3 regions of the Microcoleus sp. F4-D5 genome follow, and region 3 is predicted to be linked to each of the others. Evidence: riboswitches for the same ligand, from Rfam matches in the RefSeq annotation. Region 3 holds a riboswitch; each other region holds the start of a gene.
The links. Region 3 has a riboswitch for cobalamin ahead of QUA80_RS04570 (hypothetical protein). Riboswitches for the same ligand answer to the same signal wherever they lie in the genome.
Positions count from the first base shown of each region.

Region 1: another riboswitch for cobalamin. It lies ahead of QUA80_RS07275 (DUF1636 domain-containing protein); the one in region 3 lies ahead of QUA80_RS04570 (hypothetical protein).
Region 2: another riboswitch for cobalamin. It lies ahead of cobG (precorrin-3B synthase); the one in region 3 lies ahead of QUA80_RS04570 (hypothetical protein).

Region 1 covers NZ_JAUBSX010000010.1:53,798-58,020, reverse strand. The annotation lists gene QUA80_RS07280 (serine/threonine-protein kinase) at 1-954, opposite strand, end outside; cobalamin riboswitch at 1,286-1,432, shown strand; gene QUA80_RS07275 (DUF1636 domain-containing protein) at 1,455-1,865, shown strand; gene cobW (cobalamin biosynthesis protein CobW) at 2,129-3,163, shown strand; gene QUA80_RS07265 (GTP-binding protein) at 3,345-4,223, shown strand, end outside.
Region 2 covers NZ_JAUBSX010000079.1:29,049-33,271, reverse strand. The annotation lists gene QUA80_RS27095 (precorrin-8X methylmutase) at 1-564, opposite strand, end outside; gene cobG (precorrin-3B synthase) at 713-2,248, opposite strand; adenosylcobalamin-variant (AdoCbl-variant) riboswitch at 2,291-2,370, opposite strand; gene QUA80_RS27085 (hypothetical protein) at 2,583-2,987, shown strand; gene QUA80_RS27080 (GNAT family N-acetyltransferase) at 3,155-3,652, shown strand; gene cbiE (precorrin-6y C5,15-methyltransferase (decarboxylating) subunit CbiE) at 3,673-4,223, shown strand, end outside.
Region 3 covers NZ_JAUBSX010000006.1:32,810-37,032, forward strand. The annotation lists gene QUA80_RS04555 (dihydrofolate reductase family protein) at 1-96, shown strand, start outside; gene QUA80_RS04560 (ABC transporter ATP-binding protein) at 100-948, opposite strand; gene QUA80_RS04565 (methyltransferase domain-containing protein) at 1,156-2,022, opposite strand; gene QUA80_RS04570 (hypothetical protein) at 2,042-2,482, opposite strand; cobalamin riboswitch at 2,645-2,789, opposite strand; gene QUA80_RS04575 (Uma2 family endonuclease) at 2,828-3,406, opposite strand; gene QUA80_RS04580 (ABC transporter substrate-binding protein) at 3,614-4,223, opposite strand, start outside.

The sequences.
Region 1 (4,223 bases), on a different contig from region 3:
CGGGTCGTTCGGATGGGCGGCAACTTCCCATCTGCCCGCAAGCATTGTATCTGGAATTGGGTTGCTAATTTCGATTATTTCTTTTATTGTTTCTCCCAATTCTGTAGCGGTTAATTCCAGGCGATCGCGATTACTTCTGACTTTCGGCAAGCGGGTAACATCGAGAGATTGCAGAACGGCTAAAGCATCAGCCGCTGACTTGTATCGGTCTTGCAGTCTCGGTGCTACCATCCTTTCCAGCCAGTTCATCCAACCCTGCTGCAACGGCGGTACTAAATGCCGATAATGAATGCTATAATTAGCATCGATCAAGTTGCCGACATCCGCAGATTTCGTACCAGTTAACAAGCAAATCAGCGTTATCCCCAAGCCGTAAAGATCCGAGGCTTTGGTTAATTCTCGGTTAAACATTTGTTCCGGCGGCATGAATCCCATCGTGCCTTTGACGACGCTGCTAGCCGCGATATTTCCACCTCCTAGCCGCGCAAAACCGAAGTCTACTAAATAAACATTGAGTTCGTCATCTATTAACAAGTTTTCTGGCTTGATGTCGCGGTGAATTATCGGCGGTTTCTGAGCTTGCAGGTCAACTAAAATTTCTAAAGTGGCGATCGCAATTTGCTTGATATCCGGCGGCGAAAAAGTCCGCGCGACAGCAGATTCGGCATTTTTGTATTCCTGCACCATGCAGAAACCGCTGTCAGTTTGAAAAGAATCGAGATAGCGGGGAATGCCCGGGAAATCCAGTTTTTGCAAAACTTTAATTTCTTGTTCGTAAGCTTCGTATTCTGCCCAGCTAGCACCTAATTGGGCAAATTGAAATTGCTTAATTACAACTAATTTTTGAGTATTTGTATTTTTCGCTAAGTATGTAACTCGGCCGCCGAGACTGTTGTGTCCGAGTTCTTTTTCAATCTGATAGCCCTGAGTGGAAAAATCGGAGAATGCGTTCATATAGTTTGTAGTAATTTTATTGTGGGAGGGGATTCTAGCCCGTCATTAACAGGCATCTTGCCTGTTCCACAAAAAGTTATGTTTTTTGGGATGGGTTTCTATCCTGTCAGCAACAGGCAAGATGCCTGTTCCACAAAGAGTTATTTTTTTTGTGGGGTTATATCCTGTCAGGAACAGGCAAGATGCCTGTTCCACAAAGAGTTATGTTTTTTGGGATGGGTTTCTATCCTGTCAGCAACAGGCAAGATGCCTGTTCCACAAAGAGTTATTTTTTTTTGATGAATCGACATTACCAACATAACTTTTTTCCAAAAAGGCGGCAAGTGCGGTATGATGTGATTTCGCGATCGGTTCTAGCGGGGAGCAGCCGTTAGAGGAAACGGGGAAAGTTCGGTGCAAGTCCGGCGCTGTCCCGCAACTGTAATGAAACCCTTGTGGTTTCTAAAGTCAGAATGCCCGCCGATATCTAACTCACTTTTGAACGCATCTGCGAGGTACGGATGATGGATGGAATTAACACGGCTGTACGCACCAAGCACAGTCTATTTGTTTGCACTGCTTGCGCTAGTGTTTGGAAAAACGGCAAGCGAGAAGGCAAAAGCGGCGGTCAACAATTCATGGAAAATTTGTCGCAACTCGCTAAAGATTGGGAGTTTTCGGATAAATTTGAGATTCAAGAGGTTGAGTGCATGAGTGCTTGCAGTCACTCTTGTGCGGTGTCTTTTGCTGCTGTTGGAAAGTACACTTATCTGTTTGGCGATTTACCAGCAAATGAGTCGGAAAGCGTCGAGGCTGTACTCGAATGCGCGGGTCAATACTATGCTAAACCAGACGGTTTGTTGCCTTGGTCTGAGCGTCCTCAAGCTCTGAAAAAAGGTGTTTTAGCAAAGATTCCGCCGCTGGGAAGTTAAGCTCTTTCCTTCCAGGCTTTGCCCATCGGGGATAACTAAAGCCACCAATCTGCCAGGGACTTAAGTCCCTGGCTAATAGCGAAAGTCCTCTAAAGAGGACTGAGAATAAAAATTTTAAACTCATTAGTCCTCTTGAGAGGACTTTCGCTTTGAGGCAGGGGTTTAAACCCCTGCCGGACTGTCGGTTTAACGAGTTTCCTGTCAGCAATTGACTGACCCAAAATTGAAAGATATTCAATCACACTACAACAACTAAATTATCAATGCACAAAATTCCTGTTACTGTCATCACTGGTTTTCTCGGTAGCGGCAAAACTACCTTAATTCGCCACTTATTGCAAAATAATCAAGGTCGCCGCATTGCTGTTCTGGTTAACGAATTTGGCGAAATCGGAATTGACGGAGAATTGCTGCGCGATTGCCAAGTTTGCGACGAAGAAGAAAATGTTAACAGCAAGATTGTTGAACTAACAAATGGTTGTCTTTGCTGCACTGTTCAAGAGGAATTCTTGCCGACTATGCAGGAATTGTTGAAGCGCAGAGAACAAATTGATTGTATCTTAATTGAGACTTCTGGCCTCGCACTTCCTAAACCTTTGATTCAAGCTTTTCGCTGGCCGGAAATTCGCACGGGTGCTACTGTAGACGGTGTGGTTGCTGTTGTCGATTGCGAAGCTATTGCTAGCGGTTCTTTTGTCGGTGATATCGATGCTTTGATGGCACAGCAGCAGGCTGATTCTAGTTTAGATCACGAAACTCCGATCGAGGAATTGTTTGAAGACCAGTTAGCCTGTGCCGATATGGTACTTTTAACGAAGGTCGATCGCGTAGATGCAGAAACTCACCAGAAAGTCCAAAGCTGGTTGCAGCAAGAGTTGCGTCCGAGTGTAAAAATTGTGCCTTGCAAAGGTGGCGAAATTAACCCTGATGTGCTCATGGGATTTAATGCGGCGGTTGAGGATGATTTGGAGTCTCGCCCGAGTCACCACGATACTGAGGAGGAACACGAACACGATGATGATATTAACTCGACTTACTTTATTGCCGATCGCGAATTTGAACCTGAAGCTTTGGTCAAAAAACTGCAATCCTTGATGCAGCAGGAGGAAATTTATCGGATTAAAGGGTTTGTGGCGGTTCCCAAGAAACCGATGAGGATGGTGTTGCAAGGTGTGGGCTCGCGCATAGAATATTTTTACGATCGTCCTTGGCAACCTTCTGAACTCCGCCAAACCAAATTAGTGCTGATCGGTCGAGAGCTAGAACGCGATCGAATTGCAGCTATAATTAACAACTAATTGTCATCTGAGAGGGGCGGGTTGATGGATATTTTGAATTGCAGCAAATATTATTGGCAAACTCGCTCCTCCAAGCTCTCACGAACAATTTATTAACATTATTTAATATTGTGACCGCTGCCAGCAAGTTTGGTATAAAATAGCGATAATGGTTATCATTGTACAATAATCGAGGTCAAGTATGGTGACTGCTGGGGCGATCGAATCAGTTCCTGTTACCGTTCTCACGGGTTATCTCGGCGCAGGCAAAACTACGCTACTGAACCGCATTTTAACACAGGAACACGGCAAAAAAGTTGCAGTCATCGTCAACGAATTCGGCGAAGTAGGCATCGACAACCAACTGATAATTGATGCCGACGAAGAAATTTTCGAGATGAACAACGGCTGCATTTGCTGTACAGTCCGAGGCGATTTAATTCGGATTATCGGCAACTTGATGAAGCGGCGAGACAAATTCGACCACATAGTCATCGAAACAACAGGTTTAGCCGACCCCGCACCCGTAATTCAAACCTTTTTTGTAGACGAAGATATGCGGGAAAAATTGCTGCTAGACGCAGTTGTCACCGTAGTCGATGCCAAGCACATCTGGCAGCACTGGGACGCAGACGAAGCTCAAGAACAAATTGCATTTGCCGATGTAGTTTTGCTCAACAAAACTGATTTAGTGACTGAGGAAGAATTGGCAGAATTAGAAAAGCGAATTCGCGCCATGAATGCAATGGCAAAAATTCACCGCACCCGCAACGCTGAATTACAAATGGATGCTTTGTTGGGCGTCAAAGCATTTGATTTGAACCGGGCATTAGAAATCGAGCCCGACTTTTTGGGCGAGCACGATCACGAACACGACGAAACTGTTACTTCGGTAGCAATAGTAGAATCCGGTGCTATTGACGGCAACAAATTTAGCGATTGGATTGAGGAATTGTTGCGAACTCAAGGGCCGAATATCTTTCGTACAAAAGGCATTTTGAATGTCGCCGGAGACAACAAGCGATTTGTTTTTCAAGGAGTACACATGGTGTTCGACGGCAGGCCCGATCGACCTTGGAAG
Region 2 (4,223 bases), on a different contig from region 3:
CCCGTGCAGCGTAATAAATGGCACTCCCCGACTGTTGGCTGCCAGTTCGGCTTTGGATTCGGCAGCCCCGACAAATCCTACCGGGAAACCCAGAATTAAAGCCGGTTTGGGTGCTCCGGCATCCAGCATTTCCAGCAGTCGGAACAAAGCTGTCGGGGCATTGCCTATGGCCACAACTGCACCCTGCAAGTTGTCCAGCCACAAATCCACAGCTGCAGCCGATCGAGTATTTCCCATTTGCCGCGCCAACTCCGGGATTTCGGAATGCCAGAGGGTGCAAATCACCTGATTGTCAGCGGGAAGGCGTTTGCGAGTGATGCCTTCGGCCACCATCCGGGCATCGCACAGGATAGGCGCACCTGCTGAGAGGGCTTGGCGTCCGCAGGTTGCGGCCCCGGGCGAAGCTGCTAAATCTGTAACTATATCGGTCATGCCGCAACTGTGAATTAGTCGCACGGCTACCGATTCTAAATCGGGCGGCAAGGTTGACAAATCTGTTTCGGATCGAATTGTGGCAAAGGATTTGATGTAGATTTCTGTTCCGTCTCGAATGTAGTCAATCATTGTTTAAAACTGTTATGGGAATTTTGTTGGATTTGTGAAATAGATTTTTTGAATAAACCGCGAAGATGGAAAGGGCGCGAATGAAGAATTATCAAGAGATATAGAAAGACAAATGATTAAAATTTGTCAGTTTCAATGGAATCTTTTTTCAGTTTAAATTCCCATTTTCGGTGTTCAATAACTCCTGTAATTGGTCGATCGCCAGCCGATCGACAAACTCACCAAATGACTCCAAAGGCTCTCGAAACCGCTGATATACCTTCAACAAAAGCTCGATCGCACCGGGCATCTCGACCGCACTCACCCTCTGGAAAATTTGCCGCCCGAAGGGTAAATCTTTTCTACCCGCATAAATGTTGTAACCTTCGATTATCTCGTCTCCTCGCTCAATCTGAATTCCCAGCAGCGTGATATCAATTGGCCGGTGCTGGGCGCAAGACTTTTGGCAACCGCTGAAATGAATGTTGATCGGCAGGTCGATCGTCAATTTTTGCGCTAAATCCCTCGCCATTGCTAAGGCGTGAGTTTGAGTATCTGTCGCCGCCGACGCACAGCCGCTGCTGCCGGCACAAGCCACCAAGCACGAATCTAGGCGAGTTGGGGATGAGTGCAATCCCAAATCGGCAACTTGCTCTTTTACCTCAAAAAGCTGGGAGTTGGGGATATCAGAAATCAACAGATTTTGCCACGGCGTAAGTCTCAGGGTACCGCTGGCTAGATTTTGGGCTAAATTTGCCAAATTCCGCAGTTGTTTTGATTCTAGCTTACCTAGGGGCAGTGCAATTCCCATGTAGGAGAAACCGGACTGTTGCTGAGGGTAAATGCCGAGATGTTGGTGATGGGGGAGGGATTTTTCAGATGAGGCGATCGATCGGGCGGGCAAGATGCCCACCCCACAAGCAAATTCACTCTTGGTGGAACAGGCATCTTGCCTGTTTTTGGGAAACTTGCAAGATGTGAATTGCAATAAAAATGGTAAATTATGCTGTACCTTTTCTAGATAAGTTTCAGCGCCCCAATCTGCCAGCAGGTGACGCAAACGCGGTTTTTTACCATCAATTCGAGGCTTATTTTTTGTGTATTCAAGATAGGCGCTAGCGAGGGCGGCTAATACTGAAATACATTGCGATTCTTGGATTAAAATTCGTGTGTCGCTGTTTAAATGCAGCCGAAAAACGATTTCTGATTGGGTTGAACGCCCTTCAGCAGCTAATACAATATCGTTGCGTAAATCGCGGATCGAAACTGCTTCCCCGCCGTCAAAGCCAATACTGAACTTAGGCGAAAGTTCCGACAATTCGGGATGCGTTTGCAGGTAATCATCCCAAGCTTTCACTAGCGGGCGAGTATCGAGTAACTGCTGGCGATCGATCCCTGCTGTCGGACTTGCCATAATATTGCGAATCGGGTCAACTTCAACGCGGCGAGATGCCAATCCCAATTCCAGCAAATCTTGCCAAACTTCATCAGAAACTGGCGAATTCAAGTCTCGGATTTGCAAATTCGCCCGATTCGTTACTTGCAAACAACCGGTACTGTATCGATCGACCAAATCGGCGATCGTCCGACACTGCTGCGCGTTTAAAATTCCCCCCGGAATCCGCATTCTCGATAATATTCCGTCTCGGGCGCGGGAACCGTAAAATAAACCCGGACAAGTCGGCAATTCACTCAAAGCTAACAAAGAAACTCCTCCCCGTGCGACGCAGGGAATCTAAAGTAAACTCCTGAAATCGGCATTCTGACTTTGACAGTTGCGGCACAGCGCCGGAATTGCACCGGACTTTCCCGCTTTCAGGTTTAAGAAATCTATCACAAGTCGATCGGCATCAGCCAGATCGATCGAGTTTCTTAACAAATCTCCGGGCGAGCTCGCCTTTTAGGGAGGAAATTCGTTTGATTGTCTTGCTGATTCCTGAATAATTTTTTATAATATATAATCTAAGTCAAAATCACTCTAAGAGTGCGCGACTTCTAACTTCGGCTGTAAAACCTGCGATCGCGTTATTTATTTATTTATGACAATTGAAGAATTGCAAATCAAACTCGCAGAGATCAATCACCTTGTTGAGACATTCCAAACATCAGTAGCTTTGGAAAAATACTACTCGGATGACACTGTGATGATTGAAGGAGATGGTACAATTACTAGCGGCAAAGAAAACTGCCGCCAAGGAAGAGAAATCTTTTTTCAAGAAATGTTAGTTGAGTTTCGAGAATCAAAATTAATTAGTCAAGACATCGCTGTTTCAGCCGACAAAAATTATGATTTTGTAGTAATTTCCAATTGGTACAATGATTACACCGTTAAAGTTGAAGGTCAAATCATTGATTCCAAAAGCAACCAAATCTCGATCGGCTATTGGAAAGATGGTTTGGTAGTCAAGGAAAGTTACAACTATCCAGTGATTACGGTGGTTTAGCACTGTTTGTTAATTAGACTTACGCAAAACCTGCATAAACCGGGTTTTTTGCCTTATCTGTGCGCGATAACCAAGTATTGTCGAAAAACCAGGTTTATGACCGGCCGTGCGTCCCGGACTAATATTGATAGGTGCGATCGTTATTGAACCTGAGAAAAATAATCCGCATGATACTTGAAACTCAGAGATTGGTTTTGAAACCGATTGTGGAGAGCGACCTCAACACGCTTCATAGAATTTTTATCGATGCCTATGTGAGGAGATATCTGTGCGACGGCGAAATCTGGTCGCTACAAAAGGTTGAAGAAATGCTTGCCGAAAACAAAAAGCTGTTTGAAGAAAATAAATTCGGTTTGTGGTTTATCGAGACCAACACCGAGCAAGAAGTGATTGGATTTGTGGGTTTGTGGTATTTTTTTGAAGAAGAACAGCCCCAGTTACTTTACGCATTGCTGCCAACAGCAACTAAAAAAGGCTACGCTACTGAAGCTGCAACCAAAATAATAGAGTATTGTTTTGATGAACTTGGCTTTGAGTATGTTGTCGCAAGCTGCGATCGCCCAAACATTGAGTCGCTTAAAGTCGCAGAAAGACTCGGAATGAGGCAAGTAGAAGAAAGAATTATGAATGGAAATCCGATATTATTCTTGAGAATCGATAAGTAGTAATTAGCAGTAAGGATTCAATGCACAAATGGCTTTCGGTGGTGGGGATTGGCGAAGACGGACTTTCGGGATTAAGTGCGATCGCCCGTTCTCTACTCTCTCGATCTCAAGTCGTTGTCGGCGGTGCCCGTCACCTAGCAATGCTACCAACCGACGACACCCGCGAACAATTGGTTTGGGCTTCGCCTTTGCAGACAACAGTCGATGAAATCATCCGCCGCCGGGGACAATTTGTGTGCGTCCTAGCCAGCGGCGATCCGATGTGTCACGGCATCGGCGTCACGCTGTCGCGCAAAATTCCTATTTCCGAAATGACTGTGATTCCCGCAGCATCGGCTTTTAGTCTTGCTTGCGCCCGTTTGGGTTGGCCGCTGGCCCAAGTTGAGACTTTCAGTTTGACAAATCGCCCGATCGCGTCGATCGCCCTTGCTTTGTCCTCCGGCGCGCGCTTGCTGGTGTTGAGCGCTGACAGACATACGCCAGCAAAAGTTGCCCAATTGTTGACACAGCGGGGGTTTGGCAGCAGTTTGATGACCGTGTTCGAGCGGATGGGAGGCGACTCGGAACGCCG
Region 3 (4,223 bases):
CCCCCGCTAAGACTTTTATCCGCGAAGGTTTATGGAGATGCCTTCGCAGAGTTGCACTATGAAGTTCCTGTCCGGCCAGATCGCACAACTGCTTAATCTTTAAAGCAGCCGCCGCGCTTGTAAAATCTCTTGTTGCAACAGCTCAAAAGTGTGAATTTTTGAGTTATCATCTCTCTCAACGATCGCCCTTATTTGCTCCATCAGCTCGATCGCCAGCGGTACCCCAAGCTGCAATTGTTCCAAGACATCCCGCTGAGCAAAAACGGTTTCCGGTGTTCCTTCTAAAATCAATTTTCCTCGATCCATTACAAACACCCAATCAGCCCAGCGGTAGATGAAATCGAGGTCGTGACTTGCTAACAGAATGGTGGTTCCGGCGCTGTGAATTTGTTGGAGTAAACCGATAAGTTGTCGGGTGTGACGCGGATCGAGATAGGCGGTAGGTTCATCTAGCAGCAGCAGTTTGGGCTTGAGAACCATGATATCGGCGATCGACACCCGCTTTTTCTGCCCTAAACTGAGATTGTGAATTGGTTCGCGGGCGAGTTCGCTTAGATCGAATTGGTCGATCGCCTGCTGTACCTGTTGAGCAATTTCGGATTCTTTTAAGCCTAAATTGTACAATCCGTAGGAGATATCTTCTTCTACCGTCGAAGCTACTAATTGATGTTCGGGGTTTTGAAAGACGAGTCCGATTTGTTGGCGCAGTTTCGTCAAAGATTTGCGATCGTAGCGCAAGGGTTCACCGTGCCAGCTAATAATTCCCTGTTGCGGTTGATACAAGCCATTTGCTAACAAAAAAAAGGTGGTTTTGCCGCAGCCGTTTTGACCGATTAGCCCGCAGCGTTTCCCAGCGGGTACTTTGAGATTTAAACCCTGAATAGCCACTCGCGAACCGCAGGGATAGGAGTAGGAAATGCCAGCGAATTCGAGAATCCATTCAGACATATTTGTTATTTGTTATTTGTTATTTTTTATTTAGCCTTGTTCCCAGGCTCTGCCTGGGAATAAATACCCGGAGGCTATGCCTCCAATTACCGATTACCGATTACCGATTTCTATTGTATAGAAATCCTTGCAGGAGTCGTAAACTTTTACCCCACCCCAACCCTCCCCTTATCAAGGGGAGGGAGTAAGAAATTCACACAATTTGTATCAGCCTCGATCGGATTTTGACAACTGCCAAAGTTGCATTTCATAACAGAGATGTTGCTCAAAAAGTTGACTTGCATCCAATCCTTCAACCACCAGCTTCTTGAACCAGCGACGAAATATCCAGCGCAGGAATTTGTGGACGGGGGGAACTGCGATCGCAATTAAATCCGCAACATAAATCATTGTGTTCAGTCCATACCTGCGGAAAGTATCTACATACAGGTCAATCGTCGGTAAAATATGAGCCGAAATATCCTCAGTTTTTACTACATTGAACCCCGCTTGCATCAATGCAATCTGAAGCTCTTTCACCACGTGACAGTTAGAAAACATTCCCTCTGTATAGTTAACATCAGAGCGCATCATATCGGCAAGCAGTACATAACCACCAGGATTGAGGACAGTGGCAGCACCCTTAGCAATATCAACAGCCGACATATACTGGCTACTTTCGCTAAAGAGAATAAGATCGTAGAAATGGGTTGCTTTGAAGTCTTCAAACCTCGTGAGGTGGAAGATTGCCCGATCGTCCGTACACTTGAGAAAGCGCTGTTGTTGGAACGGATCGGGTGCGAGTCCCTCCACTCGAAAACCTCGATCGAGCAAATAAGCCGCATTTCCCCCTATCCCGCATCCTACATCCAGCACGGTTTTGATGTCTTTGGGGATCAAATCCAAGAGTTTATCTGTGTAAGCTTGCTGAGCGATGCGCAGCCGCGCGATCGTGAGTTCCTCAGCAGGCACAGGTAGGGTTTTCCAATAACCGTAGTGAAGGTAGGGCGAATCTGTCAGGCCCAAATAGTAATTAAGCGCTGCATTTTGGTAGCGAGTTACTTTGGAAATTTCGATTGATTTTGGCTGCGACATTGGGAAAATTTAGTAAGTTTTAGGATTGCGGGCAGAGTTGAAATTCTTCCCAGCGCTTGCATACCTGTTCATAGCACTCAACAGGAGAAATTGCCAACTTTTGCAACAAATTAATATCAATCTGAGCGTTGGCGATCGACAAAAATATAATTGCTTCCTTTGGCTCGTAGCCAGCAATGATTTGGAGCAGATTTAAAACAGTGTTTTCCTCTATTTCTAGTTGTTGCAAATAAACGGTTGCTTCCAAGTCGGAAATAAATTCCAGATCGTACTTTATAGTATCTACGCTCCAATTCACAGAGGGGTTAATGGGAGTATTGATTTGGCAAGCAACCAAGCCTCGCCCTCGATGCAAAAAACCATTCCAAGCAGTATATCCGATCGACAAAATATTCTGATGAATAAACAAGTTTTGCCAGTACCCAAAACTACCCTGCCAAACACTATCTTCCACTCGCATTTCTTTTCATTTCCATTAAAATACAATATGCTTTAGAACGCCCATCAAATTACATCAGCGTTCATCTGCGTTTATCGGCAGATATCTGCGGTTAAAAAATCCCAATCCAATAATAAAAAAAATAATAAACTCACCATCATCCATACCTCGCAGATGAAAAACATGATTGCAAACAAATCGGCGGGCATTCTGACTCAGAGAAGCAAGAATCTCCTTACAGTTGCGGGACAGCGCCGGATTCGCACCGAACTTTCCCCCTTACGTCTGATGGCTGTTCTCCATCAGAGCCGATCGATATACGGGAATATTACCACTATTTGGAACATTTGACAAAAAACCGTCCGCCTATTCACCAAACTCAATATTTTCATACAAATTGGCCAGCGAAATTTCCACAGCAACAGATGTTAAACTCAACCGATCGCCCATACAGCTATATTCCGAAAAAATCCACTTATTCGCATCTGTTTTAGAATATTGCTCCACCCGCAGCCGATATTGAGCGATAAATAAATACTCTTGAAAACTAGGAATACTGCGATAAGCAGCAAACTTTTCATCGCGGTCATAAGCTTTAGTACCTTTAGATAGCACCTCAGCAATAAACACGGGATTAGTAATTGTATCCGTCCGTCCAGATTGCAGCTCGATCGGGCGCGCTACCACCATCGCATCCGGGTAAGTATAATTATTAAGCTGGGAAATCCACAGCCGCTGATCCGAACCAAAAGTCCGATACGGTTTCCCTTTTAACGCCAGCTTCAGCGCAACAACTAAATTAGTGGTAATTTCATTGTGATTCGGTGTACCGCCAGCCATCAGAACAATGTCCCCATTGATAAATTCATGCCGATCCAGAGAATTGATTTCCAATTCTAGATATTCCTCAGCCGTGTAGGTTTTGGTTTCAACTGGCGCGATCATATATAACGCTCTCTTTTAATCTACTTATTTTAGTTTATCTTTAAAATTTTCCTAATTCAAGACAAAAGTAGATTTCAATCATGCGAATAAACAGGCAAGATGCCTGTGAAGCGAAGAGGGAATTTTCTGGTGGGGCGGGCAGGATGGTCCCCCCTGAAAGGCTGATTGAGAATGTGCAAGATGTGAGGGCGATCGCACTTAACAAGCTTACCGCAGCGGGACAAAGTTATAGCCAGTGCTTCCTCCTTGTTTAACTTGCACTAAAATCGGCTTATTAGCCCGATCGCCCGTGGGCAAAAACTTCACATCCTCGCTCGATCCTGCTGCCGAGAAATTCGGATTTCTGAGTGCTTGTTGCAACCCGAACCGCGTATTGCTTTGACGCAAGCCGGCGATGACAGCTTGAGTCGCGTCAAAACTCGTTGCTGTTCGCCAATTTACTACTCCTCCCCAGCGCTGACTGGCATTTTTAGGAAATGGATTGTTGGGATTAGTTTCAGGATGCCAGGGAACGGGCAAAACAAGCCCGTCAACGTCCTTTTGCCCGTCTTTTAGCGTTTGAAAGGTGTAAAGAGTTGAACTGCTGTAAAGCGCTAATTTGCCTTGATTTGCACGGGCTAGATCGATCGCGCGATCGATGCGATCTACGTGGGATGCTAGCATCAATCCTTGTGCACCTTGGCTAACAGCATCCGCGATCGCAGCGTTAGGATTAAATGTCGGCGCTGACAAGTCGCAGACAATAGGAACTAATCTGCCACCTGATGCTAAAAGAGAGGCAATAAATTCATCCTTAAACGAAGCTTTACCAGCAGCT